DNA from 4 places in the Shewanella sp. Sh95 genome. Region 4 is predicted to be linked to each of the others. Evidence: predicted binding sites of a transcription regulator. Region 4 holds the regulator's gene; each other region holds the start of a gene.
The links. Region 4 encodes sigma-54, which starts transcription at its own class of promoters, with help from an activator protein. Its sites were predicted from a motif close to GTTGGCACGNNNNTNGNNT; they were not measured.

Region 1 (7,501 bases), on a different contig from region 4:
CCGCCACGGCCATCGGCAATGCGATAGGTTCCCGCAGAGTGCCATGCCATGCGGATCATCAAGCCGCCATAATGCCCCCAATCGGCTGGCCACCAATCTTGGCTATCGGTCATAAGGGAATGCAAGTCCTGCTTCACGGCAGCGAGGTCAAGGGTCTTAAAGGCTTCACGGTAATTAAAGTTGGGATCCATGGGATCCGTCTTCTTATCATGCTGATGCAAAATATCGAGATTAAGTGCCTTAGGCCACCAATCCATATTGTTGCTGGCAACGGCTGAATTTGCCCCATGCATCACGGGGCATTTACCTTGAGAGTGTTGAGTCTTGTCCATGGAATATTCCTTTACTTATGGCTAACGAAGGGAATGACCCTACAAGGCGTCATTAGGCTAATCTGGTTTGGACGTCTTCTAAAACGTTTATCGTTTGCATTAATCCCTTCTGCACTGTTCCAAAGTAACGATTAATGCACCATTCGGTCTGTATACTAAACAAGCAAAATGACAACATTTCAAACTTTTGCCACTAAAGCTAGGTAACAGTAACAAGAACAGCAAACCCTAGCTCAAAAAGCGGGCACAGATCACACTGTTGGTGGTTTTTACATCACTATCTTGATTTTAATCAGAACGGAAGATGGTTTTATCACTAATACTCATCTCAAATAAGAACAATAAAACGCTTATATTCTTACTTGAGGTGAATCTATGCGACAGAGACGCTTGCAACTTATGCAGTCACTTTTTGATGAATATATTGAGATGTACGCTGCACGGGATGACAAGCTCACAGCCCGCTTTAGCGATACTTTTAGTGGTTATGCAGGTAGCAGCGATATTCTTGTCACCAGTAAAGATGAATGGGTAAAAATAACCCGTCAGGACTTCGCCCAAGTCCCCGAACGGATCCATATTGAAGTGTTAGATCTTTCACTACAGGATCTTGCCGAAGATATTATTGTTATTACAGCGTTTTTCCATATACACCTCCCTATCCCAGACTCGATACTCAGCCAAGAAACCGCAAGGTTAGTGCTGATTTTTCGCCAAGAAAGCAACGATTGGAAAATCGTCCATAGTGGAATTTCGATTCCCTATGGCATAGCCAAAAAAGGTGAAATTTATCCAATGACAAGTTTAGAAGAACGCAATCGAGAGCTAGAGTCCATTATACAAGCGCGAACCTATGAACTTGCCGAAGCGAACAACAGACTCGAAAAACTCAGCAATACCGATGGGTTAACCAATATTGGCAACCGTAGATTGTTTGATCAAATGCTGCAAAAGGAATGGAGTCGTGGGCAACGCAACAACACGCCACTCTCGCTTATCATGCTCGATATTGACCACTTTAAATTATTTAATGATTTTTATGGCCATCTCGCAGGAGATGATTGTCTCAAGATGCTGGCTAACGGCTTATCTCAATCTGGTCGTCGGGCAGGTGAATTAGTTGCACGCTATGGCGGCGAAGAATTTGTTATTTTACTCCCCAATACGGATCACCAAAGCGCACTCGACACCGCCAAGCACGTACATCAACTTATTCAATCGCTTGCTATACCCCATATTAAAACAGACATAGGAATTGTCACGGTCAGCGTGGGTGTTGCGTGTTTACTCCCCTCAGATAAACATAATGCCTTAGAATTAGTCCACCAAGCAGATACCGCCCTTTACTTGGCGAAGTCCGCAGGTCGTAACTGCATACGCTCAGTACATGAACCTGAAATATAGCCATTAAAAAGCCCCGCTAAGTTGCCTTAGCAGGGCTTTATTCACTGTATGGCAGTCACTTTACGTGCCCACCATAACCACCATTAACCGCGGCTAGCGCGCTTACGGTCGTTTTCAGTTAAGTGTTTCTTACGAACACGGATGCTCTTAGGTGTCACTTCAACTAATTCGTCATCATCAATAAACTCAAGCGCTTGCTCAAGAGTTAAGGTGATTGGCGTAGTCAGTACTTGAGCTTCGTCAGTACCAGAAGCACGCATGTTAGTTAGCTGCTTACCTTTCAGGCAGTTAACTGTCAGGTCGTTAGAACGTGAGTGAATACCCACTACTTGACCTTCATAAACTTCAGCCGCATGGCCGATAAAGAGACGACCACGGTCCTGTAAACCAAACAGTGCGAAGGTCAATGCTTTACCAGTCGCGTTAGAGATCAATACGCCGTTAGCGCGTTGACCAATGTCGCCACCTTTATGTGGACCGTAGTGATCGAATGAGTGGTAAATCAAACCAGTACCAGAAGTTGCAGTTAAGAACTCAGTTTGGAAACCAATTAAGCCACGGCTTGGGATGATAAAGTCAACGCGCACGCGGCCTTTACCGTCAAGCTGCATATCTTTCATTTCAGCTTTACGGATACCCAGCTTCTCAATCACTGTCCCTTGATGTTCTTCTTCAACGTCAACGGTCAGGGTTTCAAAGGGTTCACACAGTTCACCATCGATGGTTTTTAAGATAACTTCTGGGCGAGAAACTGCTAATTCGTAACCTTCACGACGCATGTTTTCGATCAGGATAGATAAGTGTAATTCACCACGGCCAGATACCGCGAAACGGTCTGGGCTGTCGGTTTCTTCAACACGCAGTGCCACGTTGTGCACTAATTCCTGTTGCAGACGCTCAAGAATGTTACGTGAAGTCACGTACTTACCTTCTTTACCCGCAAAAGGTGAAGTGTTAACTTGGAAAGTCATGGTCAGCGTTGGCTCGTCAACAGATAAAGGCGGCATCGCCTCTACATTGCCAGCGGCGCACACTGTGTCCGAAATTTTAAGCTCACCCAAACCGGTGATCGCCACGATATCGCCCGCATTTGCTACATCAACTTCGGTACGCTCTAAGCCCATGTAACCTAATACTTGGCCCATTTTACCGTTGCGTACTTTACCGTCGGCACCGATCACGCTCACCTGTTGGTTAGTCTTGATGCTACCACGGTTAATGCGACCCACACCGATAACACCCACGTAAGAGTTGTAATCGAGCTGAGAAATTTGCATCTGGAATGGACCATCCGCATCAGCATCAGGTGATGACACTTTTTCAACGATAGTCTGGAACAGTGGCGTCATATCTTCGCTGACAACATCTGGATCTAAGGTTGCAAAACCGTTTAATGCAGAAGCATAAACGATTGGAAAATCTAATTGTTCGTCAGTTGCACCTAAGTTATCGAACAGGTCGAATACTTGGTCGATAACCCAATCAGGGCGAGCACCTGGACGGTCAATCTTGTTGATAACAACGATTGGCTTTAAGCCTTGGGCAAACGCTTTTTTGGTTACGAAGCGAGTTTGTGGCATTGGACCATCAACGGCATCAACCAGCAACAATACTGAGTCAACCATAGACAGAACACGCTCAACCTCACCACCGAAGTCGGCGTGGCCAGGGGTATCAACGATGTTGATACGATAATCGTTCCACTTGATGGCAGTATTCTTTGCCAGAATCGTGATTCCACGCTCCTTCTCAAGATCGTTGGAGTCCATCACCCGCTCAGTAGCTTCTCCCCGGGTTGCAAGGGTTCCTGATTGCGACAGCAACTTGTCTACCAGGGTCGTTTTGCCATGGTCAACGTGTGCAATAATGGCGATGTTACGTAAATTCTCTAGCACGGATAAACCTCTTACCATCAAACAAAATTAGGGATATTACAATATTCGTTACAGCAATCTACGTTGAGTCGCCATAAAAAAGCGTGACATTCTACTCCAGAGCGGCCATATCGCACAGGATTATTTTTGAACACTTATAAAACTATTTTTTTGGGCCCGTGCTAACGAATCAGTTATGGCGATAAGACAAATAACCCAAATGCACCGTTTCAGCGCAGGCAATTGCCACGTTATCTCGAACTCAATACGACTAACCAGCTGAAATAACTATTCTTCACGGGAATGGCGTAGCAGACTATGCGCTTAAGGCCGCCATAAGTATAGCGAATAACCCCAATTCGGCAGACCCGTTTTTTCGTCCAAACACATCAGTATGCCCAAACCGCTACCTAAGTATTTTCTCGATAGCCTCAATAAATGGCTTTAGACGCAGTTTCAATAAACTCTATTCCCACCTAAGAACAACAAGACTAATCAATTGATTTTTAATGACAAGAAATGAAAACAAGCCAAAATCATTATCAGAAAAACAGCTTATCATCTCACTGTTTTGTGACATTATGGCGAGCACTGAAAACAGTGACCTTACGCGGTTATCTAGACTTATTTATATGCTAAATTCATTCTGTTTTGCTGAGCCTAATTGATAGTAACAGGCTAACAGCGAGTATGCCGCCCAGCTTGAATATGGATATGAATTAACCAAGCAAGCCTATGCTCATCGTCACTGCACTAAAATGGGGGATGCATGGTGCGCACCAAAATGGATGAATGCACCAAAATGCCACATCAAAACGCACCAATAAAGTGCAATACAGAGTTAAAGATAGTGCAATAAAACACATATTCATTAATTATCAACAAGTTAAATTATTGGCATAGATATCGCTTTATAGCTAGTAAGTTTTGCTCAAGCACAACTTGAGTTAAAAGATTATAGAAGGGACATCCCTTTACCCTACCGGAGACTTGAGAATGTCAGTTGAATCAGTTTTAAAGCAACTTGAAGAATTAGAAGTTAAGTTTGTTGATTTACGTTTTACCGACACCAAAGGTAAAGAGCAGCACGTATCTATCCCAGCTCATCAGGTAGACGCTGACTTCTTCGAAGACGGTAAAATGTTTGACGGCTCGTCAATCGCTGGCTGGAAAGGCATTAACGAATCAGACATGGTACTGATGCCAGACCCAACTACGTTCGTACTGGATCCATTCACCGAAGAAACCACTGCGCTGATCCGTTGTGACATTCTCGAGCCAGGCACTATGACTGGTTATGACCGCGACCCACGTTCTATCGCGAAAAAAGCGGAAGAATACTTACGCTCTACCGGTATCGCTGACACTGTATTAGTTGGACCAGAACCAGAATTCTTCCTGTTCGACGATGTCCGTTTCGGTACTGACATGTCTGGTTGTTTCGTGAAAATCGACGCTAAAGAAGCGGCATGGAACTCTGGCACTAGCTACGAAGGTGGCAACACTGGTCACCGTCCATTCGTGAAAGGCGGTTACTTCCCAGTAGCTCCTGTTGACTCATCACAAGACTTACGTAGCGCTATGTGTTTAGTGCTCGAAGAAATGGGTCAAGTGGTTGAAGCTCACCACCATGAAGTGGCGACTGCGGGTCAAAACGAAATCGCAACTCGCTTCAATACCCTGACTAAGAAAGCGGACGAAATCCAAATTCTGAAGTACGTAGTACACAACATGGCTCACGCCTACGGTAAGACTGCGACTTTCATGCCTAAGCCAATCGTTGGCGACAACGGTAGCGGTATGCACGTTCACCAATCTCTGGCGAAAGATGGCGTAAACCTGTTCGCAGGCGACAAATATGCTGGTTTAAGTGAAACTGCACTGTACTACATCGGTGGTATCATCAAGCACGCTCGCGCACTGAACGCTTTCACTAACCCAAGCACTAACTCTTACAAGCGTTTAGTACCACACTTCGAAGCGCCAGTGATGTTAGCTTACTCAGCACGTAACCGCAGCGCTTCAATCCGTATTCCAGTGGTACCAAGCCCTAAAGGTCGTCGTATCGAAACTCGCTTCCCAGATCCACATGCAAACCCATACTTAGGTTTCGCAGCACTGCTGATGGCGGGTATCGACGGTATCCAAAACAAGATCCATCCAGGCGAAGCGATGGATAAAGACTTGTACGATCTGCCAGCGGAAGAAGCGGCTGAAATCCCACAAGTAGCGACTTCATTAGAAAACGCCCTTGAAAACCTGCAAGCTGACCACGAGTTCTTAACTCGCGGCGGTGTATTTAGCGAAGATTTCATCCAGTCTTACATTGCACTGAAATCTGCAGAAGCTGAGCGTGTAAGCCGTACAACTCACCCATTAGAGTTTGAAATGTACTACAGCCTGTAATGGCTAGATGCATGCCATTACTCACGGTATAAATGCATGCATAAAGTATCAAAGCCCCAACAGTTTTGCTGATGGGGCTTTTTGTTTCTTGAAGGTATACGCTACTTTCATGCTGGTGCAATGACCAACACTTTTCTCTAAATGGCGACATAGCCAACCACTTATTTATCATCAAAAGAAAGCATACCAGCAGACACCACTGCAATAACAACAATAGGGACAGATGTCGTTTAAGACTGAGCTAAACGCGATATAAAACTAACTTATAGGCAGAGGCGTTAACTACTGCGACACTAAAGTTGGGAGTCTCTTTACTGTTGTCTCATTACTGCTGCTGAATAATTGACACATATATTCATGTGGTTAGAATGCCGACTTGCTAAAACTGAATATATCGGTGTCGAACAAAACCAGTTCGGGTTCCATAAGACTAACGCCCAAAGTTAATCAAGCGAGTCGCTCATACCGAAACAATGCGGTTTTTCACATATAAACAATGGAGTGGTTATGCGTTGGTTGACTTGCTTGGTCGTGTGCTGTTCTCTCACGGGATGTGCAACAATAACATCGAGGATGGGAGAAAATTCAACTTGGGGGCATTCTTTCTCCAGTGTTCAAACTGCTGTTGATAATGGCGAGGAGTGTGCGATAGTTTCTGCGTTATCCGCCCCGCCACTGCTACTGTTTACTATCCCTCTGACACTGGTCGATATGGGTAGCTCGCTGATCGTCGATACCGTGATGCTGCCAGTCGATTTGGCTATCACGCCCAGTAATCCCAAGCTCCGAACCCCGCGTTCTATGTTCTGCCACTATAACTACAGCATTTGAGCATATTCGCCCCAATAAATGACCTCAGCCTCAGGGCATGGGTTAACGACATCGGCATTAGGGGGCGCCTTGATGCCCCAGAGCCATGCTCCCTGTTCGAGGCTATTACGCCATGTCGGCTGAGCAAGCTATGCTCAATCAGTTAACGATGGGCGTTTATTACCTCCAGTAACCTTAGGATATCGGCCTCATCGTTATAAATATGTGGCGATACGCGTATCCCTAAACTGCGGGCATCGACACTGATATTCGCCTCAGCCAATGCCGCCATGATCGGCGCTTGCCGCTCGCCAAATTGCAAAATCAGCGTACCGCTACGCTTATCGATTGCCCTCGGCGAGACGAGCTCATTGTCCAATGCCTGTACCACTGGAGCCATCAGTTGCAAGTTATGCTCACGCATCGCCAGTGAGCCAATATTGGCAAAATATTGAATACTATGGGCGGCAATAGCGTAGGGGACGATAGAAGGCGTGCCGCCCCAAAACCGCAACGCTGTTGGATGATAGCGAAAATCATGAATATCAAACTCGAAGGGATTTTCATGGCTAAACCAACCCACATCCTGTGGCTGACATTCGGGCAAAATAGCCGGATTGACCCACAGATACGCAGCGCCGGGGCCGGAGCATAACCATTTCACACTCGAACCAA
Region 2 (7,501 bases), on a different contig from region 4:
ATGTAGTCATCGGAATCAACTTAAGGTGAGATAAAAGCATTGGCTAAAATGTTGGCACTCTCAAAAATAGTTGAGCGTGCCAACGAATGATCTGCACTAATCAGTAATGATATTGACGATATCGAGGATCTTGCGACTCTTTTCATCCAATTTAATAATTGCACCCTCGACTTGGATACTGATCCTTCCCTCTCTATCTAAGGGCACAACAATACGTCCGCGGTCATAAATATCGTAATCTAAGATATCACCACGGTGCAGTTTTTTCTGCCATCCTGGAGGGAGAGGCTGACCCTTATCTACTTTCTTCTGTAGGCCGGGAGGTAAGCCAGTATCTCTCTTGTCATGTTCAGGTTTCGCCAAAGTGACCGACGGGGCTAGCAGACTGAGCACGACCCCACCCATTAGTGTTGCAGTTAATTTATTCATACTTATTACCTTGGGTATTGCATTGTTAGGGTCAATCTAGCTTAGCTTAAATGAACATTGACTGAATATGCGCCATTAATGCTTGAGCATCAGTACGGCTTGCCATTGCTCTGCGGTAACAGGTTGAATACTCAGCCTTGAACCTTTAGACACTAAGTACATATCAGCTAACTGCGGCAAGCTTTTAATTAAGCTGAGAGGAATGATTTCTTTGAATTGTTCCACAAAGCGAATATCGACCCTTAGCCATCTTGGGTTGCTAGGATCTGACTTAGGATCAAAATACTTTGATTCTGGATCAAAGGCCGTACTATCCGGGTAGGCGCTCGTGACGACTTCGGCAATGCCGACAATACCGGGTACTTTGCAGCTTGAATGATAGAAGAAGACCTGATCGCCTATTTGCATGGCATCGCGCATAAAGTTACGTGCTTGGTAGTTACGGATCCCAAACCAAGCTTCGGTTTGATTAGGCCTTGCTTTAAGATCTTCGATACTAAATTCGTCGGGTTCCGATTTCATAAGCCAGTAATTCATTTTGTGTCCTTTTACTGAAATAACAGTCTTATCGCGTTAATTCCTTGAGTTTATCTTAGTTTTTACTGACCACCCAGTTAACTGTATTGATGGCTGCGTGTTTTGAACCGTTAAGTCAGTGTTCAGTTAACACCGCTTACCCTGTCATCACTATAGAGTCTGGTAAGACTGATGCTGCAATTGCTGCAATTGCAGCAATGCAATATCACAACTCAATACAAGCAAAGTTGACGAGTTTAGGTTAAACCCAAGCGAGTTTTTCAATCCCTGACTTATAACAAAAGTAATGTTGAAATCAGTGAGGTGTGCTATGGAAGCTTCAACAATGATGACAGACTGTGGTTTATACACTAAATATCTTAAGGATTTCACCGCAGGTGATGCGAGTTTACACCGTGATCGCATGTTGGAATTTATTAGCGATTTAACCGCTCAGGGCTGGTTACTTGCTAATTTTACTTGGGATTATTGGTATAATAACAGTTACTTGGTGGATAAGCCTGCTTATATCCGTGATGCCAGTGTGGCCCAATGCCGCCTATTATTGACCGCAATGACACGTTTAGAGGTTTTTAGCCCAGGGGTGTTAGAGAATATGCGCCGCCAAGGAGTACTACTGGCGATTATGGAGCGTCTGCAGTGTCTAGAGGCATCAACATCCAATAACCAGGATGTATTTATGAGCCGTTAATCGGGCTTTAGGGAAAGGGGATGACCTTACTCTTTAGTCTAATACTGGATTTTTTTACTTGTGACATGTTCCGTGGATTGGTTAGTTTGGACCACGCTAACCATAATAAAAAGCACGGAGGCCTTAATGTCTGCTTCAAAGACTCAAGCAATAAATCAATCCACTAGTCCACTAAAATATAGTGAGTTTCGGGGAGCTAACGCCCCAAAACTTGTTGAAAAAACCATAGGACAATACCTTAACGATATCGCTAACAGCTATCCCGAACAGTTAGCCGTTGTCGTTAACCATCAAAATATTCGCTGGAATTACCGTCAATATCTTGCACAAATCGACGCGCTTGCAACAGGTTTACTCAAATTAGGCATAGGTCCAGGGGACCGCGTCGGTATTTGGTCACCCAATAATATTGAGTGGTGTTTAACCCAATTTGCTACTGCCAAAATTGGCGCCATCATGGTGTGTATTAACCCCGCTTACCGCCCTGAAGAATTACAATATGCCTTGACTAATGTGGGTTGTCGCGCGGTGATCTGCGCTGATAAATTCAAGTCCAGTAACTACTTGCAGATGCTCTACGAGCTTGCACCTGAACTTAAGCAGTGCGCTGCGGGTCAATTGCAGGCTAAGGCATTACCAGAGTTGCAATTTGTGATCCGCATGGGAGCTGAAAAGTCTCCCGGCATGTTGAACTTCGATGACTTATTAGTCGAGGTGAGCGAAGATGATAAAGCAATGCTTGCGCGTATTGCCAATGAACTCAGCCCCTATGATGCGATTAATATCCAATTTACCTCTGGTACAACGGGTAGCCCAAAGGGGGCGACCTTATCGCACCATAACATCTTGAATAACGGTTATTTAGTGGCCGAGGCAATGAGGTTTACCTGTGATGATAAGCTCTGTATCCCCGTACCTTTATACCATTGTTTTGGTATGGTGCTAGGTAATCTCGTTTGCTTGGCTAAGGGCGCAGCAGCCATATTTCCGGGGGATTCTTTCGATCCTCTCACTACCTTAGAAGTGATTGAGCGTGAGCGCTGCACCGCACTGCACGGTGTTCCCACCATGTTTATTGCCGAGTTAGAACATCCTGAATTTAAACGTTTTGATCTCAGTTCGTTGCGTACGGGCGTGATGGCGGGGGCGACTTGTCCTGAAGAAGTTATGCGCCGTGTACAACAGCTAATGTATATGCAGGAAGTGTTAATTGGGTATGGCCAAACCGAGTGCAGTCCGTTAAATCACATTACCGAAATCGATTCTCCTGTGGAGAAGCGTGTTCTCACCGTCGGCCGTGCGTTGCCCCATACCGAAGTGAAAATTGTCGATGAATTTGGCGAAGTGCTGCCGATTAATCAGCCCGGTGAAGTCTGTAGCCGAGGGTATTGCATCATGCAGTGCTACTGGAATGATCCTGAAAAAACCGCGGCTACGATTGACCGCGAAGGTTGGTTACATTCTGGCGATATTGGTCAAATGGATGAACAGGGTTATGTGCAAATCGTTGGCCGTATTAAAGATATGATTATTCGCGGTGGTGAGAATATCTATCCCCGTGAAATTGAAGAAAAACTCTATACCCATAAAGATGTGCAGGATGCCGCGGTGTTTGGCGTCCACAGTGATAAATATGGTGAGGAAGTCTGTGCGTGGATTAAAGTCCGCTCAGGGGCGTCGATTACTGAGGAGGATATTCGCCATTTCCTTACCGAAAAGTTTGCCTATTTTAAAGTGCCACGTTATATCAAATTTGTGGACCAATACCCGATGACCGTTACGGGTAAAATCCAAAAATTTAAAATGCGTGAGCTGATGTATCAAGAGCTGTACGAAGATATTAATGCCTAAAAGGCATAAACTTTCAAACCGACCCAAGCCTGAACGCTTGGGTTTATTTTTATATGGCCATCTGTGCTTAAGGAAAACATTGTCACATGGCAATAAGGTTTTCCTTCAGTCTTCCCCCTTGTCGTAAAGATGTCGTTTTTGGCGGCGATAGTTCTGCCTACTCCGAGCATTGCTGTCTTAGCTTGGTTCTACAAGGCTAAACAGATAACAAATATTCGCTGTACCTATAGGTATGGCTGATTATACTGAATAGAGTTAAACCGATGAGCTATTTGTTTTTTTAGCGATTAATAGATGAGTCTTTGATGGAGGCATTATGATCCGCTGGTGCCCACTGATGTTTAGTTGCCTATTAACCGTGGCAAATACGACATTTGCTGACACGCTGAAGCTAACGTCATTACTTTGGCCGCCGTATTCCGGCTATCAACTCCAGCACCAAGGCGCGAGTGTTGCGGTGGCTAAGGCGGCGTTTGAGCAAATGGAACAACAACTTATCGTGGATTTTTACCCTTGGAGCCGCGCGATTAAATTAGCCGTTATGCCGGGCTCAGACTACATTGGCTATTTTCCAGAATATTATTTTGAAACCGATAAGTTTATTTTTTCTAAACCGATTGGTATTGGCCCATTAGGTATTGTTGAGCAAAAATCCCGTCCCATTAGTTGGCATCATTTAGCCGATTTGAATCGTTATACTTTAGGTATTGTGCAAGATTATGTGAATACCGACTCGCTGGATGTAATGATTGCTTCAGGGAGTCAACCTGTTGAAGCGGCAACATCCGATGAGCAAAATATCAAAAAGGTGGCGGCTGGTCGTATTGACGGCGCTGTGATTGATATTAATGTGCTGAATTATCTACTTAAACAACCCCACCTTCAGCCGCTCGCAGATAAGTTACAGGTGAATCGGCAACTGATTGCCAATAAACAACTTTATGTCGCGTTTCGTAATACAGAAGAGGGACGGCGTTGGCGGGATATTTTTGATCAAGGTTTAGCGAAGCTCGATATTGATAGCATTATGGGCGATTTGTTATTTCAGCAAGAAGCCTTAAGTCAGTAATGCTATTTTGCACATAACCAAAGATGTGAGATGACAAGTTTTGTCATCATTTTGTCTAACACTGCGAGTAATCAGTTGTGGGCGGTATTTCGTTATCACTGCTCAGCATGTTTGTGTGTGCCAGTGAGAATCTTGTCGGGTGATCGCGATGGGTTAGTCAAGATCCAAACCAGCAGGGCATTGGTACAATATTTTAAGGTCGACTTAGTTGTGTTGGCCTATTGTGGTCATAACATCACCATAGATGCGCCAGCTAAACTGGCGCATTATCTCTTTGAAATCATCTGCTCACCGGAGCTGGATGCGGGTGAGCAGTTTGCTGATAGCGCTGATTTACTCAATGAATAAAGGGATTATTACGAAGCAGAATTAGTGCAATCGCTGCCGAACTATGCATCAGCACTACCCACAGATGCTGAGTGATATGCCTTACGCCTTGGCGATCATGGTTATTACGCTTTCGCTACTGTGGTTATTACGCTTTCGCTACTATGGTTTGCCCAATCGGCGTTAGGCTTAACAGCGCCAGCTTAAGATGTTGGATCCCGAAAGGGATACCGATAATCGTCACAAAGCAGGCAAGAGCATGGGCCAAATGACCAATAGCCAACCAAATCCCAAACAGTAAGAACCAAATGATATTGCCCACCATGCCAAAGGCGCCTGTTCCTAAATCTTCACGGCCAGTTAAATGACGGCGATTCATTTGTTCTTGTCCAAAGGGCCAGAAGGTCAATTCACCAATCACAAAGCAGGCGCGGCCGAAAGGAATACCGATAATACTGATAAAACACAAAATCCCCGCAAGCCACCAGGCTAGGCCCATCACAAATCCACCAAGGACAAACCAAGCAATATTGAAAATTAACCGTAGTAATGACATTGAAAACTCCTTATCGAATCCAAAATCTGTGCGACAGAAACAACATCCACACTCGAAATTATTAATTGATGCTTAAATGTCATAAGCGAGAATTATGCCAAAAGTTTTTCATTAATAATCAATGGTATATTATAGTTTATACCTCTACGGATTGTGAGTTAAGCTAATATTTCGTGTATTTCCTTAATTCTTAGGAAGAATTTAGCCAAGCCCGCGTTACACTAAACACCTTATCTCCCCTTGAGTAAATAAATGCTAGCTAATAGTCCCGTCGAATCATTTTCTTTTGCAGGCAGAGAGATCTTTCTTAAAAGAGATGATCTATTACATCCTGCTTTTAGTGGTAATAAGGCGCGTAAGTTTGCCTATTTTCTAGATCATGATTTTGCTGGTGTGACTAAGGTGATTGGTCATGGCTCCGCGCAGGCTAATTCACTGTATTCGCTGTCGGCGCTCGCCAAACTCAAAGGCTGGCAGTGTGATTTTTATGTGGACCATATTGCTAGCCACGTACTGACTTTACCGACAGGGAACTATGCCGCAGCTATCGCCAATGGTACACAGGTTATTGATTTATCAAGCCTGATAGCAGTTAATCCTTTTCTTCAACCTGAGTCTAAGTGGACTTGTAATGACTACATTGAGCATCAAGTTTTGGCTGCTGAGCCTAACGCTTTGTTTATTCCGGAAGGCGGGCGCTGCCAGTATGCGGAGTATGGTGTCAGTCTGTTAGCCGTTGAAATTGAAACGTGGGCAATGCAACAGGGACTGACTGAACTGAAAGTGTTTTTACCTGCGGGAACGGGAACCACGGCATTATTTTTAAACCAATATTTTGTGCGTAAGCAAAGTCACATTCGAGTGCTTACCTGCGCGGTTGTCGGTGGCGATGAGTATTTAGCGCAGCAGTTTTATGAGTTAAATCCTAACGCAGCTGAGCATCCACAGATTTTGAATGTGGGGAAGAAATACCACTTTGGTAAACTCTATCCTGAGTTTTATGCCATGTGGCAGCGGATTTGCGCCTCAGGTATTCAATTTGAATTACTCTACGATCCCTTAGGTTTTATGGTGTTAGAAAAATATTTACCGCAGTGGAGCGCAAGCCCTGTGATGTATATCCATCAAGGTGGTTTGCTTGGAAATGAAACCATGTTGCCACGTTATCAGCGTAAATTTGGTAAAAGTCGTAAGACCCTATAGAGCAGATGATTTACTTAGTGACGCTAAGACATAATATGTTTGAAGCGACGTAATGTCTAAGTTAATCTTACGACGTCAAACGATGGAAAATACTCATGACTGAAGCGGAATATCTCGCCAATTACGATCCTAAGGCTTTTAAGGCTCAGCTACTGACGGTTGATGCCGTATTATTTACCTATCATGATCAGCAACTTAAAGTACTTTTAGTACAACGCTCAAATCATCCCTTTTTAGGTTTTTGGGGATTACCCGGAGGATTTATCGATGAACATTCCGATAAATCCCTAGAGGAAGCGGCGTTACGCAAATTGCAGGAAAAAACGGCGGTAGTGCCACCTTATATTGAGCAGCTTTGCACTGTCGGTAATAGTCACCGCGATGTGAGAGGCTGGTCGGTGACCGTGTGTTATACCGCGTTGATGAGTTACCAAGCTTGCCAAATTCAGATTGATTCGGTGAGTGATGCTAAGTGGTGGCCATTAGAGGATGTGTTACAGATGACCTTAGCGTTTGATCATTTGCAGTTAATCAAGCAAGCTCGCGAACGTTTAACCCAGAAAGCCTTGTATTCTTTAGTGCCAGGATTTGCGCTGGCTGAACCTTTTACCTTGCCAGAGCTGCAACATGTGCATGAAGTCTTACTGGGTAAGCCTATCCAAGGGAAATCCTTCCGTCGGCGAGTGGAACAGGCCGATTTATTGATTGATACGGGCTTAAAACGTACTGAACGTGGCCGTCCAGCCAATTTATACCGTTTGAAGTCGGATACGGCATCTTATCGATTCTTAAGAAATTTAGAATGTTAGTCAAAGTGTTTGCCGCTTAAAGTGGTTAC
Region 3 (7,501 bases), on a different contig from region 4:
TCAACCAGAAGACAAGCATGAGATGGTTTGGGTACAGATAATCGATAAACAAAAACCGCGCTTACTAAGCGCGGTTTTTGTTTGAAATCCGTTTGTACTTATAACACCTTACGCTTTTAGATCATTGCCTAAGCTTGAGATTGTCGAGGTTTTACCTTTATCGTTATACGTCAGCGTGGTGGCATTTCGGCTCGCCTGCAAGGCTTGTGCAAAGCGGTTTAGGCTTGCAAGATTCATCTCGATCAAACTAGCATTTTGCGCGTTGAGATCTTTGCATTCCGCGAGAGCCTCTTTAATCACTGCCATTTTATCGGATAGCTCAACTTGCTCCGTGAGTAAGGCTTTATCGCTGTGACTAGCCAGCAAGTCATCATTTGCTTTAAGGGCTTGTAGACATGTTGATTTTTGCTCAGCAAGCGACAAAAGGAAATCGGCGTTTTGGTCAACCAAAGCGCCTTTTTCCTTAAGAATAATTTGTTTAAGAACAGCCAAATGGGCGTGTTGTTGATCTACCAGTTTAGCTATTTCTGTCATAGTTACTCTTTATTAAGCTCATTTAATTCTGCTTCGAAGCTGGCAATATTCGCAGCCAACTTTTCGGGATCAATTTTATAACGACCTTCGGCAATGGCTTGTTTTATTTCGGCCACCTTCTTTTGGTCGACTTCAGGTAGACTGGCCATTTTGGTTTGAGCTCCTTGTAACTGTTGAGCTTGAGCCGTAATGACAACAGAGTCACCTTTTAGTTGAGTTGATTTAGCCGCTACCTGAGAGGTTTTCTCGCTTTCGCTGCTTTGTTTAGTGCTGTTTGAACGGACTTGTGCGGCCGCTCCGGCGTTAAATTTGCTAATATCAATTGCCATTTTAGGCTCCAGCGTCATGTATACGGATTTCTTAACTGGGGTATCGGCAGCTTATCGAAAAGCTTTAGCTTATTTTACATTCTAACTTCTACTTCGCCAATCGCCGTAATTATGGCATCTAGCTCTTTGTTAGAACTGCTATTTTTGATTCGAATTTGGTCGCCGATATTACCATCTTGCAGCGCCTCTCCCACAGTTTTTAGTACGAAGTTATTTGAACGCACATAAATCGACACTGTGTCATTTTTACAGACAAAGCAAAGGTTGTTCGCAAAAATAGGATAATTTTTCGCGACTCGGCGTTTAACTCTAACGCCTGTAAGCTGATTAGTATCGCTAAATTGCATACCACGCAAACTATTTTGGTCAACATAGCGGATCTCGACCTGTGAAGGACTGATTAATTCACCTGGCGCTAAGGTTTCGGTTGCGACCACAACAGGAAAAAGAATGTCTACTCTAACAGACATAAAAATCTGCCAAGGGTAGGCGAGATCGGGGGTATCACAACTGACTTTTATGGTGTTATTACGGCTAATTTCGCGTTCTGAAGCTAATTCGACCCTTATTGGTGATGTGCACTGTGCTGGCAGCATTCGGTTATCGACCGTTTGTGGATTAATGTCGACTTTCGCATTTGCAGGTACAGCAATCTTTTCATTAATAAGGGCTTTAGCTAATTCGGATATCGCCGATACGCTAGGTATCACGGGTTCAGCCTTAGCTGCCGTGGATAGAAAAAGTGCGAAAATACTCAAAAAATAGACTAAATTTACTTTCATAATGAAGAGACTAGCTTGTAACGCCAGAATACACCTATACTTTTATCAAGCGTGAAACTGTTCAATGCTTCTTTCTTCTTTCTTCGATTTTTGGTGTCAGAAGTTTGACTTAGTTTCAACTATGTTTATCGATAACAAGACGTAAGCAATTAATATGCCTATACTCAAACGAGTTTTAGGGCCGTACATAAACAGAACAACAAGGCAGAGTTATGTCGAGTATTCTTGATTCAGTCAACAAACGAACCCAACTCGTAGGTCAAAACCGGCTAGAACTATTGCTATTTAAGTTAAATGGTCGTCAACGGTTTGGGATAAACGTATTTAAAGTGAAAGAGGTTTTGCAATGCCCGCCATTAACGACATTGCCTAAACTCAATCCTTACGTCAAAGGAGTTGCCCATATTCGCGGCACAACTATTTCTGTTATCGATCTGAGTGCGGCAACGGGGGGGCGTCCGTTAGCGAGCACTGAAAATTGCTTTATCATCATTTCGGAATATAACCGTAGTGTGCAGGGGTTCTTGGTTAGTTCTGTTGAACGTATTATCAACATGAACTGGGAAGCTATTATGCCGCCACCGCAAGGTGCTGGGCGTTATTCCTATTTAACCGCGGTTACCGAGATTGAAGGTGAGTTGGTTGAAATCTTGGATGTTGAAAAGATTTTAGATGAAATCTCACCTGTCAAAACGGCCATTAGTGAAGAGGTTAATGAGCAACTTACTCTCGATAGAAGTCAGCATTACCATATTATGGTGATTGATGATTCGGCGGTGGCACGCAAGCAAATTATTCGGTCGTTAGAGTCGTTAAATTTACAAATTGACACGGCAAAGGATGGTCGTGAGGCACTTGATAAGCTCAAGGCCATTGCAAGTGAAATGAATAACGTTGCCGATGAAATTCCACTCATTATCTCCGATATTGAGATGCCCGAAATGGATGGTTATACCTTAACGGCTGAGATCCGTGATGATCCTAAGCTTAAAAATATCAAGGTGGTACTGCACACCTCATTAAGCGGTGTCTTTAACCAAGCCATGGTACAAAAGGTTGGTGCCAATGACTTTATCGCAAAATTTAACCCTGACGAATTAGCTGCGGCAGTGAACAAGCATTTAAGTTTGTAGTGAGAGTGTGGGTTAGTGCCTAGTTGAGCTTTACGCTATAATCTAGCCCTTATTACATGATTGTTGTGCACTTATTTTGGTGCTTGCTATAGGATCTAGGACGTGAATGTGCCTGATAAATCACTCGCTGAAGCAGAATATAATCAATTTAGGTTGTTCTTAGAACAACATAGCGGCATCGTGCTAGGTGAAAATAAACAATACCTCGTACGTAGTCGTCTCGCGCCATTGATGGGCAAATATAACCTTCCTTCGTTATCCGATGTGGTAAAGCATTCGATGAAACCCACGGAACGAGCTTTACGAGCTGAAGTTATTGATGCCATGACCACTAATGAAACCTTATGGTTTCGTGATCGTTATCCATTTGAATTGCTTAATAATGCGCTATTACCAGAATACAGTAAGTTAGGTAGACCTTTAAAGATATGGTCTGCAGCTTGCTCGTCGGGTCAAGAGCCATATTCTTTAGCTATGACCATATTAGAGTACCAGCAAAAAAAACCTGGGGCGCTGCCTGGTGGTGCCTCGATTCAAGCAACGGATCTTTCGCCTTCTATGTTGGAGCGTTGTAAAAATGCTGAGTATGATAGTTTAGCGTTAGCACGTGGATTGTCTGAAGAACGTAAGCGGCAGTTTTTTGATGCTTTGCCTTCTGGCAACATGCGCATAAAAGATAACGTTAAACGTCTCGTCAATTTCCGAGCTCATAACTTGCTCGAGAGTTACACTTTGTTGGGTAAGTTTGACATTATTTTTTGCCGAAATGTGTTGATCTATTTTGCCCCTGAGGCAAAAGCAAAAATTTTGCGGCAATTTGCTGCCGCGTTAAATCCCAAAGGTATCCTCTTTTTAGGCGCATCCGAATCCATTGCTGGCCTTACTGATGAATTTGATATGGTTCGTTGTAACCCTGGCATTTATTACCAAAAGAAAACTTAAGGATTTGATTTTAATTGATAATTACCGGCATAGTTCGGTAATTTTTTTATCTGCTATATCCCTCACAAACTTTATTACCTCCCATAAAAGTATTGGCACATGAATTGCTTTGTTCCCGTGAGTGACACGATGGAGGCAATTTTATGGCGATTAATTTTGATAAGGCACTGGGTGTTCACCAATTCACGTTGGGGATCCGTGCTGAGCGGGCTGAAGTGATTTCAAGCAATATCGCAAATGCTGATACGCCACATTATAAAGCCCGTGACGTCGATTTTTCTGCCGCCTTAAATGTTGCTAAAACCCAGCAACAACAGCGTAATAGCTTAGAGATGACCGCTGATGAGCAGCATTTTGGGCTAGCGCAGCTAACCGGGCAGTACGTTAAATTTCGAGTGCCGAATCAACCCGATACTGGGGATGGCAATACTGTCGACGTTCAACAAGAGCAATCAGCATTTATGCAAAATGCTCTCGAATATCAAATGTCTCTGGGGTTTTTAGACAGTAAATTTAGCGGTATGAAAAAAGCGCTGAGAGGGGATTAATCATGAGTTTATTTAATATCTTCGATGTTGCGGGGTCTGGCATGTCAGCCCAGTCTCTGCGGCTAAATACTACCGCGAGTAACATTGCTAACGCAGATTCAGTCTCCAGCAGTGTAGATAAAACTTACCGTTCTCGTCATCCTATTTTCGAAGCAGAAATGGCCAAGGCGCAAAGTCAGCAACAAGCTTCCCAAGGTGTCACGGTGAAAGGCATAGTCGAGAGTGATAAGCCCCTATTAAAAGAGTATTCGCCGGATCATCCGATGGCGGATGCTGATGGCTTTATTTACAAACCAAATGTCAATGTCATGGAAGAAATGGCTGACATGATTTCAGCTTCTCGCTCATATCAGATGAATGTTCAAGTGGCTGAGGCGGCAAAATCTATGCTGCAACAAACACTTGGGATGGGTAAATAATATGCGTTATTTAGGAGGTACGTTGTGAGCCTCATTAACCAACTGAGTCAAACCTCATCGCAGCTGACTCAAACAAACACTCAATCGAATACGGTATCAACCAATACCACGAAAACCTCGACTAGCTCGACAGGTAACCCATTTTTGGATGGATTACGTTTGCCGAATAGTTCTGCTGTTCCAGAGGCTAAGAGTCAGCAGCTCACTCAAGAGGATTTTTTCTCATTACTCAGCCAGCAGTTATCGATGCAGGATCCCTTCAAGCCCGTTGATAACGACCAGATGATTGCACAAATGGCATCTTTTTCTACAGTCGATGGCATTTCTAAGTTAAATGATCAAATCGTTAATTTAAACAGTGTGATGACATCAAGCCAAGCTTTGCAAGCATCGGGATTAGTTGGGCGAAAAGTGCTGTTACCGACAGATACGGGTTATATCTCTGCAGAAAGCCCAGGCTTAAATGGTGTGATCAGTACTTCAGAGAAAATTCCCGTCATTAATGTTCGAATCGAAGATGATAAAGGGCAAGTCGTTAGAACATTTACTGTTGATGGTAGTAAGGGTGGTAACACTGATGTCAAGTGGGATGGTTTGAATGATAAAGGAGAACCCGTTGCTGCAGGTAATTACTCGATTAAAGCATCGGGTTTGGTGAATGATAAATCACAAGCGTTAGCTGTATCGACCTATGCGCATGTGACCAGTGTTTCTTTAGGTACTGCAGCGACTGGCGCCATTTTAAATCTCAAGGGTGGAATGGCCTTTAAACTGTCGGATGTACTTGCGATTAGTGAAGTTTAATCGTTATCAAGATTGTAAATGGACATCACACTTGTCCATCATTGAATTGAGCAAATGTAGAGGTGAATTATGTCGTTTAACATTGCATTGAGTGGCATTTCTGCTGCGCAGAAAGATTTGAATACTACTGCGAACAATATCGCGAATGCTAACACCATTGGCTTTAAAGAGTCGCGTGCTGAATTTGCGGATGTTTACGCTAATTCAATTTTCTCAAACTCAAAAACCGCTGTGGGTGGCGGTGTGGCTACGAGCCAAGTGGCGCAGCAATTCCACCAAGGTAGTTTGCAACTGACGAATAACTCGTTAGATTTAGCGATTAAAGGCGGTGGCTTTTTTGTAACTGCGTCCGAGATAGGTACCTTGGATCATCAGTTTACTCGGGCAGGTGCTTTCAAAGTCGACAAAAATAATTATATGGTTGACTCAGCAGGGAATTTTTTGCAGACCTTTCCAGTAGATAAAGATGGTAACTCTACCTCTGTCAGTTTAACGACAGCTAAGCCAGTACAAATTCCTGATACTGCAGGTAGCCCTGTTCAAACTGAAAACGTGACTTTGCAGATGAATTTAAATGCAAAAGAAGGTTCACTCGATCCTGCTGCTTTTGATCCCTTAGACTCCAAAACCTATAACAGTGTGACATCCATGACGATTTATGACTCTCTGGGTGAGCCACATATCATGACGACCTATTTCGTCAAGCCAAATAATGGCTCATATAATGGTGAAAACAACTGGGTTGCATACTATGCCATTGATGGTAAACAAGTTGATATTTCTGGCCCTGCTGGTACATATCAGACTGACACCAATGGTGATGGCACTCCCGATGCCTCTGGCACAGCTCAAACGGCTGGCGGCTGGAAGGGATCGGTTCTGAAGTTTAATTCTGTCGGTGTGTATACTGGGAGTGATCCGGCAGTCGTTGCCACCGAAGCGCTAGGGGTTGGCGGCGCTGGTGTGTTAGGCCCTGGTGCTGATGGCACTCAAGCCGTGACTATTAAATTTAATGCACCAACCCAATATTCAGCTCCTTTTGCCGCCACTGAATTGTCACAGGACGGTACCACAGTAGGGCGTTTAACCAATGTCGAAATTGGTGAAGATGGTTTGATCACTGCCAGTTATTCCAATGGTTCAACAGTGCCATTAGCCCGCGTTGCTTTAGTTCGCTTTGCAAACGAGCAAGGTTTGACACAAGTGGGTAATACCTCGTGGAAAGCCAGTTTATCGTCAGGTCCTGCGCTGGCTGGTGAGCCTAACAGTGGTACGTTTGGTAGTCTCAGTTCTTCAGCGTTAGAGCAATCTAACATTGACTTGACGACTGAGCTGGTGGATTTGATTTCGGCACAACGTAACTTCCAAGCCAACTCACGTACGCTGGAAGTGAATAACACTCTGCAACAAACTGTTCTGCAAATTCGTTAAGTTAATCTTGCCTCTGCTAAGTGTTGCCGCAAGCGGCAACACTTAGCCTCTTTCTGTTGTGCATTCATTCGTTTATTAAAATCTCCTAATTTATCAGTTAACTAGCTGCTTATTTTATTGGCATGATGCTTGCTTTGCTATTGTCAGGTTGAAACTTTGACGGAGCAGTCTGTGGACAAATTCCTTTATATCTCCATGAGCGGCGCTAAGCAAAATATGAATGAGTTGGCGTTGCGTGCCAACAACTTAGCCAACGCAAATACCGATGGATTTAAGTCGGATATGGCGCAAGCCAGATCGATGCAAGCCTTTGGTGAAGGATTGCCGACAAGGGTCTTTGCCATGGTTGAAACCCCCTCCGCCAATTTTCGTTCGGGCCCGATTAAATCTACTGGACGCGATCTTGACGTTGCCATTAAAGGTGACGGTTGGTTTGCCGTGCAAGCACAGGATGGTAGTGAAGCTTATACCCGTTCTGGCAGTCTCAGTTTTGACTCAACAGGTTTATTGCATAACGACCGCGGTAATCCCGTGATGGGTGATGCCGGACCGATTGTGTTACCGCTGCCAATTGAAAAG
Region 4 (7,501 bases):
AAATGTGTTTTACTGGTATAAGGTGCTGAAATCAAAACCAAACAGGATACTGAATACCGGCAGGGATCATCGAGATGATACCATCAGCAGGCTTCGTCAAACTTAGCGTCGATAAGGGCACAAATGGCATTAAGTGCAGGCTCGGCATCCGGGCCTTCGGCGATGAGGGTGATGGTTTTACCCATGCCCGTCTCGAGCATGAGTAAACCCAATACACTGGCGGCAGAGGCCTGTTTTTCACCTTGGATCAGCGTAATGCTGGCATCAAACTCAGAAGCAAGCACTACGAGCTTTGTGGCGGCGCGGGCATGTAAGCCGAGTTTATTGCAGATGGTGACTTGGCGCTCAAGTTTTGGCATGGCTCAACTCTCGATGGCGCGCATTGACTTTATGTTTGCCATTACTAAAACGTTTAGCTAGTTGCTCAGCTACATAGACTGAGCGGTGTTGGCCACCTGTGCAACCAATCGCAATCGTGAGATAGCTACGATTATTGCGCTCTAAATGGGGCAACCAGGTTTCGAGCAAATTCTCGATTTGCCAGATGAACTTATTCACCAGTGGCTGGCGATTTAAAAACTCCGCTACGGGTTCATCTAAACCGGTGAGAGGTCTAAGCTCCGGTTCCCAATGGGGATTTGGCAAAAAGCGCACATCAAACATAAAGTCAGCTTCGGTCGGCATACCATGCTTAAAACCGAAGGACTCGAAGTTGATCACCAGTTCCTTATCGACACTGCCAAGGAGTATTTGCCGCACTTGGTCGCTGAGTTCATAGATATTCAGATTCGAGGTATCTATATAGTGATCCATCTGCTGTGACAGCGGCTCGAGCAATTTGCCTTCAAGCTTGATGGCTTCTTGCAGTGACACTCGGCTCTTAGATAAGGGATGTAAGCGCCGCGTTTCACTGTAGCGTTTGAGCAACACTTTATCGCTGGAGTTTAAGAAGAAGCTGGTGAGTTCAGTGCCCGTAGGCAGGCTGGCAAGCTGTTTAACCAGCACTTTGTCTTGCTCTGGTAAATTGCGCACGTCAACACTGATAGCAACGAGATCGTTACTGCCTTTGAGCTGTTCAAGCAAACTGCCAATCAAAGGCAAAGGCAAATTATCGACACAATAGTAGCCGAGATCTTCAAGCACTCTAAGTGCGACCGATTTGCCTGAGCCTGAACGCCCTGACACTATGACCAGTTTCATCCAATGATTACCTGATAGAGTTCCGTTTCATCATGCGTCTTGCGCAATTGTTTTAATATTTGCTTGTCACTGAGCTTTTCAGCCATGCATGACAAGGTACTTAGGTGCTGCTGACATTGGTCGGCAGGCACGAGTAGTGCAAATAAAATATCGACGGGTTGTTTATCGATAGCATCAAAGGCTATCGGCTCCTCACATTTTATCAATATCGCTATGGGTTGTGTTATATCGGTTAATCGACCATGTGGAATGGCGATACCGTTACCTATACCTGTGCTACCCATCTTTTCGCGCGCCACGAGGCTTTCGAAGATCTCTTGAGATGAGAGGGTGGGGTACTGGGCAGCGGCTAAGTCGCTGATGAGTTCCAGTACCTTTTTCTTACTGCCCGGAGTGGCGCAGGTTGTGCACTCCGGCCGCAGTATGGTACGAAGTTCCATTGCTAGTGTTTTGTTAACTTCTCTTTGTGTTTAATAACCTGACGATCAAGTTTATCAATCAGGACGTCTATGGCAGCATACATATCTGCATGCTCTGAAGTCGCGAAGACTTCACCACCGGTGAGGTTGATTCTCGCTTCGGCAATCTGTTGCATTTTCTCAACATTGAGCACAACGTGCACATTATTGATCTGTTCGAAATGACGTTCAAGTTTTGAAAACTTTTCCTCAACATATGCCCGTAACGATTCAGTAATCTCGATATGGTGTCCACTTAGGTTTATTTGCATAGAAACGTCCTCCGATACTCACAATAGGCTATAAACTTTTACGCTGATTGGAAGGGGGAATAAGCATCGCTTCTCGGTACTTCGCAATGGTTCTGCGCGCAACGTTAATTCCCTGTTCTGCCAGAAGTTGAGCCATCTTGCTGTCGCTTAATGGTTTTTTCTGGTTTTCCGCTGCAACCAGTTTCTTAATGAAAGCTCTGATTGCTGTGGATGAGCACTCACCGCCATCATCCGTCCCGACGTGGCTTGAGAAGAAATATTTTAGTTCAAAAAGTCCTTTTGGGGTATGCATGTATTTTTGTGTGGTCACCCGTGAAATGGTGGACTCATGCATCTCTACCGCCTCGGCGATATCGTTTAGGACCATAGGTTTCATGGCTTCTTCACCGTATTCGAAGAAACCCTGTTGGTATTGCACTATGCAGTTTGCCACCTTGAGCAGCGTTTCGTTACGGCTTTCAAGGCTTTTGATAAACCACTTGGCTTCTTGCAAATGACCACGAATAAATTGGCTATCTGCTTGATTTTTTGAGCTACGCGCCATGGCTGCATATTGCTGATTTACGTTGATTTTTGGCATGCAGTCAGGGTTTAATTCGACCACCCAACGGCCGTTTTTCTTCGACACCGATACATCGGGGATCACATATTCTTCATCGACAGGGGTGATGAGTAAACCGGGACGAGGGTTCAAGGTTTGGATCAGCGCAATACTGTCCCTTAACTCGTCCTCTTTCAGTTTGGTCTTACGCATTAACAGCCTAAAGTCGCGAGCGGCGATCAGATCTAAATGATCTTTGATCAGCATGCGGGCGTTTTCGATGTGAGGGGTATCAGGCGAAAAATGAGATAGCTGGATCAGTAAACATTCGCTTAAATCCCTTGCCGCGACACCAACGGGGTCGAAATGTTGAATACGCTTGAGCACGGCTTCAACTTCGTCGAGTTCAATCTCGGGATTGCCCATGGCTTCGAGGATATCTTCAGTGCTTTGAGTGAGATAACCTTGATCGTCAATGGCATCAATAATCGCGGTGGCAATGGCTAAATCGGTTTCAGAGAAGGGTGTGAGGTTTTTTTGCCATTCTAAATGTTCGTACAACCCCTCGCTAGTTTCCCCTTGGAAGGGCATGTCATCTTCACGGCTGGCGCCAGAACCTGAGTTTGGCGATGCGGTAAAGACTTCATCCCAAGTGGTATCCATGGGTAACTCTTCGGGCAGAGATTCTTTGGTCAGCGACTCGGCAATGTCCACGGTGGAATTATCTTGTTCCTGTGGCTGGGCAGTCGTTTCGCTAAAGTCGGTATCGGCGATATCTTGCTTACGTTCGCTAGGCGCGTCAAATTGCTCCTCTTCCAGCTCGAGAAGAGGATTAGAGTCTAAGGCTTGCTGGATTTCTTGTTGCAGTTCCAATGACGACAGTTGCAGCAGGCGAATGGCCTGCTGAAGTTGTGGCGTCATGGTTAACTGTTGACCCAGTTTGAGCTGGAGTGACGCTTTCATGTTACCGCTGATCCCTAGGTTATTATTGTGAGTTTAGGTCGCTTGATATCATATGGATGGAGCCTAGCGCTCTCAAATTCAAGGCTTATTAGCTTTGTTTTAGTAACTATAGCCTGAATTGTTCACCTAAGTACACAGCCCTAACTTGCTGATTGTCTAAGATCTCTGCGGGTGTGCCCTCGGCAATAAGATTACCGTGACTCACAATGTAAGCATGTTCACAGACGTCTAAGGTCTCGCGCACATTGTGGTCAGTGATCAGTACTCCAAGGCCTCGGCTCTTAAGCTGCTCGATAATTTTCTTGATATCGATAACGGAGATCGGATCAACGCCCGCAAAGGGCTCATCAAGCAGAATAAACTTGGGGTTGGCCGCTAAGGCGCGGGCAATTTCGACGCGGCGACGTTCACCGCCCGATAAGGACATGCCTTGGCTGTCACGAATATGGGTGATATGGAACTCTTCTAGCAGTTGCTCTAGTGCTTCTTCGCGCTGGTCACTATTGAGCTCTTTACGGGTTTGCAGTACCGCCATGATGTTGTCGTGTACGGTTAATTTACGAAAGATACTCGCTTCCTGTGGTAGGTAACCAATACCTTTGCGGGCGCGCAGATGCATAGGATCGGCGGTTAAATCATCATCGTCGATAAAGATATGGCCTTTATCGCTTTTAACTAAGCCCACGACCATGTAAAAGGTGGTGGTTTTGCCCGCGCCATTAGGGCCGAGTAGGCCGACGACTTGACCCGTTTTTACCGTCAGGCTGACATCTTTGACAACCTGACGACTCTTATAACTCTTGGCGAGATTCTGTGCTTTTAAGGTGATTTGGGTCATTTAGAATCCTGTTTTTTCACAGGTTTATCTGTTGGTGTATTTTTGAGTTCTTCCTGATAATTATCAGGTTGAATAATGGTAATTACGCGATCATCACCATTGCCGCTACTTTCGGCGATCAGTTTTTGCTGAATAATATCGTAACGAATTAAATTGCCTGTAACTTGACTACCCGCTTGGTCTAGGGTCGCTGTACCAGTTAGGGTCAACGTCCGAGTGGCCATTTCATAGCGAATCTCTTTGGCGCTAGCAGATGCAGGGCGGCCATCATCAAGGATTTGGCTGTAGGTTGCTGGATTTCCTGTAGCCAGTAAGACTTTACTATTTTCGCCTTCGACAGAAAATGCACGGAGTTGATCCGCATGGATTTTAATTGAGCCTTGAACAACTTCAACGGGACCGAAGAAAATGATCTGATTGTTTTTAATGTCCGCAGTTTGACTGACGGCTTTAATTTTCACTTCTTGCTGTAAGTCACCGATCTTGGCGAAGGCATTCATGCTTGTCATTAGCATTAGGCTGGCAAGTAATATGTTATTTTGCTTCATAGGTTCCTACTACCTGACTGGTCAATTGCACTTCCTGCGCGTTAAGGTCGGCATAAAGGCCTTGCCCTTGAATATTAAAATCTTTCCCTGTGACGTAAATGATGCGGTCAGAGGTCATTATCATTGTGTTGAGATCGAGTTCTAAAAAACTGGTGGACAAGGTTTGTATCGGTTCACCAGGGCTGATGGCATCGATAATAACATTATTTTCTAATACAACCTTGCCAGTATCTTTGTTGAGTCGACCTTGATCGGCTCTGATCTGCCATTTTGCTTTACCTTGGTCGGGATACACAAGATAGACAGGCTGAATAAAGTCGGTTTGGTTTTTAAGCTCATAGTGTTCCATGTGCTTTGCCGTGACGCGACTATTGACTTGTCCTTGCTCGTTAAACTCGATGCTGCGCAGATCTTCGATAATGTAGTCGGGTCTGTTTGTATCGTTCAGGCTGCTATCGGTATCGCCACCGCGTTTTTGTTGGACCTGCCAATACAGCACGAGTGCAGTACCAAAAAAAGCAATAATGGCGAGGGTCACACGACTCATATGCTCATCCCATGGGCTGAGGTAAATTTGTTTTGACTCAGAAGTAATAGATCTGTCAGCTCTCTGAGCGCACCATGACCACCATTTAACTGGGTCACAAAATGGGCGTGTTGGCGTACATAGGGATGTCCATCGGCGACACAGACGGCAAGACCGACGACATTCATCACTGGCAGGTCGACAATATCATCACCGATATAGGCAACTTCTTCTGGTGTGACATTGTAGAGCGACAGCAGTTCTTCATAGGGGACAAATTTATTATCCACACCTTGATAAATATGGGTTACACCGAGGGCCGTCATGCGGTTTTCAACAATTTTAGACTGGCGGCCTGTTATCACGGCCAGATTAAAGCCACTGGTCAATAATGAACGCACGCCATAACCATCGCGGGTATGGAAGGCTTTGAGCTCTTCACCCGAGTTGCTTAAATAAATGCGGCCGTCAGAAAATACCCCGTCCACATCGCAGATCAGCAGTTTAATTTTTTGCGCTCTTTGCCACACATCATCGCTGATCGGGCCGTAAAATCCTTGCTGTGGCATTAAATGACTCCCGCTTTAACCATATCGAGCATATTGAGCGCACCGACAGGATGATTGTCTTTATCTATCACTATCAGGCCGTTGATATTTTTGGAATCCATCACTTGCAGCGCCTGTGCTGCCAAGACGTTTTCAGTAATTGTGACACAGTTTCGCGTCATCACATCGGCGATAGGCGTGGTGCGTAGGTTGACTTGGGCATCGATAACGCGGCGTAGGTCGCCGTCGGTAAAAATACCCACGAGTTTGTTTTGTTCATCGATCACCGCCGTCATGCCTAGGCCCTTCTTGGAGATTTCATACAGGGCATCGGTGATGCAAATATCGTGTTTAACCAGTGGTAAATCATCGCCACTGTGCATCACGTTGCTGACTTTAAGCAGCAGCTTACGTCCTAGGGCACCGCCTGGGTGAGACATTGCAAAGTCTTCCCGAGTAAAGCCTTTGGCTTGCAGCAGCGCAATGGCCATCGCATCACCCATCACTAAGGTTGCGGTGGTGCTCGAGGTTGGCGCAAGCCCGAGCGGACAGGCTTCTTCAGGCACTTCAATACATAAATGAATTTTGGCCAAACGTGCCATCGTGGACTCAGGTTTGCCCGTCATGGCAATCACGGGAATGGCTTTACGTTGGATAACGGGCATCAGCGCAAGGATTTCGCTCGATTCACCCGAGTTCGAAATGGCGAGGATAATATCATTATCAGAGAGTACGCCTAAGTCGCCATGGCTGGCTTCGCCTGGATGCACAAAGAAGGCAGGGGTGCCAGTGCTGGCGAGGGTAGCAGAGATTTTATTACCAATATGGCCAGATTTCCCCATCCCCATCACGATGACTTTGCCGGTGCAGTTGAGGATTAACTCGCAGGCTTGGGCGAATTCAACGGAATCGACATATTGATAAAGATTGTCGAGGGCCGATTTTTCAATATCGATGACTTTACAGCCCCACTGGCGCAATTGTGATTGGTCTACCATGTCTATCTCTCTTCTTGCATTGTCTTTGTCGCCCCGTCTGGGATTGGAATAGCACAATTTGGTACGCGATAAAGATGATAAAATTAACGGCTTGTTACTTTGAGTCGCATGCTATTGTTTAAGCTCTGCGCCTAGGCATTAGGGCAGAATATATCGTTTAGCCATTGAATGCCTTGAGCAATATCATCGTCTTTGGTATTTCCCTTTTGCCACCCGCAGTGAGTAAGGTAACTATGATGGCCAGTTTGATGCTTAATTGCAGAACTCAATAGCGTTTTTAAGTTAAGTTGTACTCACATAATCTTTGTGTCAATTAGCTTATGTCGTGAGCGTTTACAAAACCATTTTGCTAATTTATCAACACAGCTGAAAACATTAAGTAACACTTTAGCTTCACAGAGCGAAAACTTAGGGCGCATTCTCGCTGGAAATGAGGCAAATTGAAAGTATCGCAGGACGATAGTGTCGATTCTGTTGTAGGTTAAAGCGCAATTACGTACAATTTGCGGCTCTTCGATTGGTCTGGGCAGGAAGCGTAGGCCACCTCTTTTCAAATATCGGAATCAAGCATGACTCAAGAACAAACGCCGTTGGTTGAGATCCGTCATT

Region 1: a site for sigma-54 is predicted at 4,504-4,522, ahead of glnA (glutamate--ammonia ligase). Genes of this name have one in related genera too.
Region 2: a site for sigma-54 is predicted at 5,544-5,562, ahead of AEA42_RS08885 (YccF domain-containing protein). Genes of this name have one in related genera too.
Region 3: a site for sigma-54 is predicted at 3,812-3,830, ahead of flgB (flagellar basal body rod protein FlgB). Genes of this name have one in related genera too.

The regions. Positions count from the first base shown of each region.
Region 1 covers NZ_LGYY01000029.1:20,233-27,733, forward strand. Annotated here, with positions in the region: gene katG (catalase/peroxidase HPI) at 1-332, opposite strand, end outside; gene AEA42_RS02550 (diguanylate cyclase) at 708-1,736, shown strand; gene typA (translational GTPase TypA) at 1,820-3,631, opposite strand; gene glnA (glutamate--ammonia ligase) at 4,607-6,016, shown strand; gene AEA42_RS02565 (YceK/YidQ family lipoprotein) at 6,590-6,847, shown strand; gene AEA42_RS02570 (aminotransferase class V-fold PLP-dependent enzyme) at 6,990-7,501, opposite strand, start outside.
Region 2 covers NZ_LGYY01000117.1:18,825-26,325, reverse strand. Annotated here, with positions in the region: gene AEA42_RS08915 (hypothetical protein) at 97-429, opposite strand; gene AEA42_RS08910 (EVE domain-containing protein) at 505-966, opposite strand; gene AEA42_RS08905 (DUF6508 domain-containing protein) at 1,277-1,657, shown strand; gene AEA42_RS08900 (AMP-binding protein) at 1,784-3,508, shown strand; gene AEA42_RS08895 (transporter substrate-binding domain-containing protein) at 3,825-4,577, shown strand; gene AEA42_RS08890 (alpha/beta hydrolase) at 4,608-4,925, shown strand; gene AEA42_RS08885 (YccF domain-containing protein) at 5,053-5,460, opposite strand; gene AEA42_RS08880 (pyridoxal-phosphate dependent enzyme) at 5,713-6,663, shown strand; gene AEA42_RS08875 (NUDIX domain-containing protein) at 6,759-7,472, shown strand.
Region 3 covers NZ_LGYY01000109.1:16,168-23,668, forward strand. Annotated here, with positions in the region: gene AEA42_RS08030 (flagellar protein FlgN) at 109-534, opposite strand; gene flgM (flagellar biosynthesis anti-sigma factor FlgM) at 537-863, opposite strand; gene flgA (flagellar basal body P-ring formation chaperone FlgA) at 938-1,645, opposite strand; gene AEA42_RS08045 (chemotaxis protein CheV) at 1,858-2,778, shown strand; gene AEA42_RS08050 (protein-glutamate O-methyltransferase CheR) at 2,881-3,720, shown strand; gene flgB (flagellar basal body rod protein FlgB) at 3,864-4,268, shown strand; gene flgC (flagellar basal body rod protein FlgC) at 4,271-4,687, shown strand; gene flgD (flagellar hook assembly protein FlgD) at 4,712-5,491, shown strand; gene flgE (flagellar hook protein FlgE) at 5,561-6,922, shown strand; gene flgF (flagellar basal-body rod protein FlgF) at 7,094-7,501, shown strand, end outside.
Region 4 covers NZ_LGYY01000201.1:2,318-9,818, forward strand. Annotated here, with positions in the region: gene AEA42_RS14540 (HPr family phosphocarrier protein) at 84-359, opposite strand; gene rapZ (RNase adapter RapZ) at 346-1,200, opposite strand; gene ptsN (PTS IIA-like nitrogen regulatory protein PtsN) at 1,197-1,640, opposite strand; gene hpf (ribosome hibernation promoting factor) at 1,643-1,930, opposite strand; gene AEA42_RS14560 (RNA polymerase factor sigma-54) at 1,959-3,434, opposite strand; gene lptB (LPS export ABC transporter ATP-binding protein) at 3,541-4,272, opposite strand; gene lptA (lipopolysaccharide transport periplasmic protein LptA) at 4,269-4,820, opposite strand; gene lptC (LPS export ABC transporter periplasmic protein LptC) at 4,807-5,367, opposite strand; gene kdsC (3-deoxy-manno-octulosonate-8-phosphatase KdsC) at 5,364-5,915, opposite strand; gene AEA42_RS14585 (KpsF/GutQ family sugar-phosphate isomerase) at 5,915-6,892, opposite strand; gene mlaF (phospholipid ABC transporter ATP-binding protein MlaF) at 7,462-7,501, shown strand, end outside.